Regions from separate parts of the Streptomyces sp. NPDC001714 genome, predicted to be linked through region 1. Evidence: predicted binding sites of a transcription regulator. Region 1 holds the regulator's gene; the other holds the start of a gene.
What was found. Region 1 encodes HspR, which represses chaperone genes until heat shock. Its sites were predicted from a motif close to TTGAGNNNNNNNNNCTCAA; they were not measured.

Region 1 (2,842 bases):
CACCCTCTCCGACGGGTCCCGCCGGTACAGCTGCGGCGACTTCTCGGCCGAGGAGGGCACGACGTACCACTACGCGGTGGCGAACGTGCAGTGGCCGCAGGTGTCCCCGCTCTCCGACACCGTGACCGTCACCACGCTGGAGTCGGACAAGCCGCCCGCCCAGGTGACCGGCCTGACCGCGACGGCCACGGAGTACGGCGTCGAGCTGGACTGGGACGACAACACCGAGGCCGACCTGCTGCGGTACGTGGTCTACCGGGGCACGGTCATCGGTGAGGAGGGCGACCAACAGGTCTGCTCCGGCGGCGAGTGGGCCTATCTGCGGGCGGGCACCTCCCACTACCGGGACGTGCGGCTGCCCGACGGCGACCACGCCTGCTACTGGGTGGACGCGGTCGACACCGCGGGAAACTCCAACTACCAGTGGACCAGGCAGGCGTACGCGGTCGCCGTCGACGAGCTGGACCTGACCCCGTCGGTGGCCACACCCGAGGACTCGCCGGTGACCCTGACGGCGGACACCCCCGACTCCGGCGGTATCCACCTCACCTGGAACGCGGTCGACTCGGCGACCGGCTACCAGGTCTACCGCTGGAACCCGGCGACGCAGACGTACGAGAAGCTGGCGGCCACGGCCGACCGCTCGTACGACGACGCCACGGCCGCCCGCGGCACCACCCACTACTACTGGGTGACCGCGCTGTACGCCGACGGCACGGAGTCGGCGCCCGGCGCTGACTGGGCGATCCTGGAGCCGTAGACACGAGAAGGGCCCCGGCGTGCTGCCGGGGCCCTTCTTCGCACAACTGCCGCTAGTCCTTGGCCTTCTTCGGCCGCCACACCACCAGCGCGCTGGTCTGCTGCACCTCCTGGTACGGCACCAGGTCACGGCGGTACGACGCGTGGACCGCCGCTTCCCGCTGCTGCATCGCGGCCGCCGCACCGTCGACGGCCGCCTGGAGTTCGGCGACCCGCTGCTGGAGCGCTATGACCTGGTTCTCCAGTTCGATGATGCGCTTGATACCGGCCAGGTTGATGCCCTCGTCCTGCGACAGCGCCTGCACCTGGCGGAGCAGTTCGATGTCGCGGGCCGAGTAGCGGCGGCCCCGCCCGGCCGTGCGGTCGGGGGAGACCAGACCGAGGCGGTCGTACTGGCGCAGCGTCTGCGGGTGCAGTCCGGAGAGCTGGGCCGCCACCGAGATGACGTAGACCGGGGTCTCCTCGGTCAGTTCATACGGGTTACGTCGACGGCCGTCCATCTCTGTCATGCTCCCTTCGCGGCCTCGAACAGCTCGGCCCGCGGGTCCTCGCCCGCGGTCGCCTCGCGATACGCCTCCAGTGCGTCACGAGCATTCCCCGACAGGTCCTTCGGGACACTCACCTCGACGGTGACCAGGAGGTCGCCGCGGGTGCCGTCCTTGCGGACCGCGCCCTTGCCACGGGCGCGCATGGTGCGGCCGTTGGGCGTGCCCGGGGGCAGCTTCAGGGTGACCGGCGGTCCGCCCAGGGTGGGCACCCTGACCTCACCGCCGAGCGCCGCCTCGGTGAAGGTCACCGGGACGGTCACCGTGAGGTTGTCGTCCTTGCGGCCGAACACCGGGTGGGTGTCCACGTGCACCATGACGTACAGGTCGCCCGCGGGGCCGCCGCGTTCGCCCGGTGCGCCCTTGCCGCGCAGCCGGATGCGCTGGCCGTCGGTCACCCCGGCGGGGATGCGCACCTGCATGGTCCGCGACGACTTGGCACGGCCGCTGCCCTTGCAGTCGGGGCAGGGGTTCTCCGCGATCAGGCCGCGGCCCTTGCAGTCCGGGCAGGGGTCGGTCAGCGAGAAGCCGCCGCCCGAGCCGCGGGCCACCTGGCCGGTGCCGACGCAGGTCGGGCACACGCGGGGCGTGCCGTTCGCGTCGCCGGTGCCGGAACAGGCCTTGCAGGGGGCCTGCGAGGACATCCGCAGCGGGACCGTGGCGCCCTCGATGGCCTCCGTGAAACTCAGCGTGACCTCGGACTCGATGTCCTGGCCGCGCCGCGGCTGGGTACGGCCGGCCGTGCCGCCGCCCCGGTTGAACAGGCCCCCCAGGACGTCACTGAAGCCGCCGCCGCCGAAGCCGCCGCCCCCGCCCTGGGCGCCGCCCCCGAAGAGGTCGCCCAGGTCGAAGTTGAAGTTGCCGCCGCCCGCGCCCGGCCCCGGGCGGAAGCCGCCGTTGCCGAAGAGGGCGCGGGCCTCGTCGTACTCCTTGCGCTTCTTGGGGTCGCCGAGTATGTCGTTCGCCTCGGAGATCTCCTTGAAGCGCTCCTCGGCCTTGGCGTTGCCCTTGTTGGCGTCCGGGTGGAACTCGCGGGCGAGCTTCCGGTACGCCTTCTTGATCTCGGCCTCGGTGGCGTCCTTGGGGACGCCGAGGACCTTGTAGTAGTCCTTCTCGATGAAGTCCTTGGTGCTCATCCCCGACGCCCCTCCTTCCACGTGTTACCTACGACGTCAGCCCTCCTCAGGGCCGTTGTCCTTCTCGTCCCCGGCCGCCGGGGCCTCGTCGGCCCCCTCGGCCTTCACCGCCGTCGCTCCCGGCTGCGGTTCGGCGACCGCCACCCGCGCGGGGCGGATGGTGCGCTCGCCGATGCGATACCCGGGCTGCAGGATGGCCACGCACGTCGTCTCGGTGACGTCCGGCGCGTAGCTGTGCATCAGCGCCTCGTGGATCGTCGGGTCGAAGGGCTCGCCCTCCTTGCCGAACTGCTGCAGGCCCATCTTCGCCGCGACCGTCTCAAGGGATTCGGCCACCGACTTGAAACCGCCGACCAGCTCGCCGTGTTCCCGGGCGCGGCCGATGTCGTCGAGCACCGGCAG
Region 2 (2,842 bases), on a different contig from region 1:
CGACGTACGTACGGCGGTGACCGCGGATCTCGGCCTCGTCCCGGACGCCGCCGAGGGCCACCCGGACGAACTTGCGGCCCATCGCGTGCGCGACCGACTCACCGAGCGAGGTCTTGCCGACACCGGGCGGTCCGACGAGGGCCAGCACGGCACCGCCGCGCCGCCCGCCGATCACGCCGAGGCCCCGGTCGCTACGGCGCTTGCGCACCGCCAGGTACTCGGTGATCCGCTCCTTCACGTCCTCCAGACCGGCGTGCTCGGCGTCCAGGACCGCCTTGGCGCCCTGGATGTCGTACTGGTCCTCGGTCCGCTCGTTCCACGGCAGTTCGAGCACCGTGTCCAGCCAGGTGCGGATCCACGAGCCCTCGGGCGACTGGTCGCTGGACCGCTCCAGCTTGTCGACCTCCTTGAGGGCGGCCTCGCGGACCTTCTCCGGCAGGTCGGCGGCCTCCACGCGGGCGCGGTAGTCGTCGGACTCCTCGCCGTCCTTGGCGGCGTCGCCGTTCAGCTCGCGCAGTTCCTTGCGGACCGCCTCCAGCTGACGGCGGAGCAGGAACTCGCGCTGCTGCTTGTCGACGCCCTCCTGGACGTCCTTGGCGATGGTCTCGGCCACGTCCTGCTCGGCGAGGTGGTCGCGGAGCTGCTGGGTGGCCAGCTTCAGGCGGGCGACCGCGTCCACGGTCTCCAGGAGTTCGATCTTCTGTTCGGTGGTCAGGAAGGGCGAGTAGCCGGAGTTGTCGGCGAGCTGGGAGACGTCGTCGATGGCCTGCACCCGGTCCACGACCTGCCAGGCGCCGCGCTTGCGCAGCCAGGCGGTGGCGAGGGCCTTGTACTCCTTGACCAGTTCGGTGACATGACCGGGCACCGGGTCCGGGACGTTCTCGTCGATGCGGGTGCCCTCCACCCACAGGGCGGCACCCGGGCCGGTGGTGCCGGCGCCGATGCGCACCCGGTAGCGGCCGCGGATCAGCGCGCCCGGGTCGCCGTCGGCCAGGCGGCCGACCTGCTCCACCGTGCCGAGCACACCGGTGCCCGGGTAGGTCCCGTCGACCCGCGGCACCAGCAGCACCTTGGGCTTGCCGGGCTCGGTACGGGCGGCGGCCTGCGCGGCCTCCACGGCGGCGCGTACATCAGGGTCCTTCAGGTCCAGCGGGACCACCATCCCGGGCAGCACAACCTCGCCGTCGAGCGGCAGCACAGGGAGGCTGAGTGATGCGGACGTCGAAGCCATGATCTCCCCTTCGGCAGTCAACTTGAGCTATGCCGACTCAATGTTTGCAAGCCCAGAAATGTTCCCATGCATATGTTCGCTCTGAGCGATCGACTGCCGACCTGGCCGAACACGGTCCCACGCCCGTAAAAACAGTTCATCGGCGCGGGCTCATTCCCCGTACGGTCAGCCGGTGACCGACACCGACAGCACCGCGGCCCTGCTGGCCGCCTACGACGCCCAGATGCGCGCCGTCCAGCCCGTCCCCGCCCCCGGGATCACCTACGAGCACGACGGCCCCGTCCTCCGGGTGGTGGGCCAGCACCGCGGCTTCGTGACCGGGCCGCGCGACTGGGGTGGTGTGCGCGGCCCCGAACTGGACGCGCTGATCGCCCGGCAGCGGGACTTCTTCGCGGCGCGCGGCGAGGCGGTCGAGTGGAAGACGCGCGGGCACGACGACCCGGCGGACCTCCCCGACCGGCTGCGCACGGCGGGCTTCGTGCCCGAACCGCCGGAGACGGTCGTGATCGCCCTGGTCGAGGACCTGGCCGTGGCCGCACCCGCGCTGCCCCCGGGCGTCACACTGCGCCGGGTCACCGCCGACGCGGACCTGGACCGGATCGCCGCGCTGGAGACGGCGGTATGGGGCGCGGACATGGCGTGGATCGCCGGGCACCTGAGAGGCCGGCTCGCGGTCGCCCCGGACGACAACGAGATCTACGTCGCCGAGGCGGCCGGGGAGGTCGTCTCGGCGGCCTGGGTGGCCTTCCGGCCCGGTACGGACTTCGCCATGCTGCTGGGGGGCTCCACGCTGGCCGAGTGGCGCGGCAAGGGCGTCTACCGGGCGCTGGTGGCCCTCCGGGCGACCCGCGCGGCGGCCAGGAACGCCCCCTACCTCCTCGTGGAGGCCTCGGCCGACAGCGCCCCGATCCTCAGACGCCTGGGCTTCAGGACGCTCACGACAACGACCCCGTACGTCTGGACCCCGGCCGACTGAAACGCGCCCCACAGGGGCGCTGGGGGTACCCCCGGCCGAAGGCTGGGGGAGGAACTGCGCGACCAGCCACAACGACGCGGCACCCGGCAATCACCAACCGCCTGCACGGCGCCAAGGCCGAGCAGGAAGCGGCCCTCGGGATACCGGAGTTGGCGAAGGGGCTGGCGGCGGCGCGGGGCGCCTGAGCGCTCAGGGAGCGACAGGGACGGCGTCGGCGAGGCCCTGGACCCGCTCCCGCCGCCAGCGCCTCACCACCGGCCAGAGCCCGGTGCCGATGCCCAGCGAGATCAGGTGGCCCCAGTTGGTCATCGGGTCCTGGAAGGCGATCAGGTCGGTGACGAGGCTGTAGCCGACCAGGGCGAGCAGCGGCCAGCGCAGCCAGGGGGCGAGGAGGCCGGAGAGCGCGCCGATGCTGGCGGCCACCCCGAAGCTGATGCCGTAGTCGAGGCGGTGCAGCGAGGTGCCGGGAAGGTGGCCGACCAGGACCGCGAGGCCGACCGGCACCTCGGTCGCGAGGGTGGCCAGGACATGGCCGGTCAGGAAGACGAGGATCGCGCGGGCACCGCCTATCCGCCGCTCCAGTGCGGTCAGGACGAGCACGAAGGCCAGCGCGTACGGCGACAGCAGCCCGCCCG

Region 2: a site for HspR is predicted at 1,254-1,272, ahead of lon (endopeptidase La). Genes of this name have one in related genera too.

What each region holds. Positions count from the first base shown of each region.
Region 1 covers NZ_JBIAUL010000020.1:155,503-158,344, forward strand. Annotated here, with positions in the region: gene ACFY0P_RS40415 (PA14 domain-containing protein) at 1-760, shown strand, start outside; gene ACFY0P_RS40420 (heat shock protein transcriptional repressor HspR) at 813-1,259, opposite strand; gene dnaJ (molecular chaperone DnaJ) at 1,265-2,440, opposite strand; gene grpE (nucleotide exchange factor GrpE) at 2,477-2,842, opposite strand, start outside.
Region 2 covers NZ_JBIAUL010000029.1:37,048-39,889, reverse strand. Annotated here, with positions in the region: gene lon (endopeptidase La) at 1-1,231, opposite strand, end outside; gene ACFY0P_RS45830 (GNAT family N-acetyltransferase) at 1,455-2,207, shown strand; gene ACFY0P_RS45825 (rhomboid-like protein) at 2,397-2,842, opposite strand, start outside.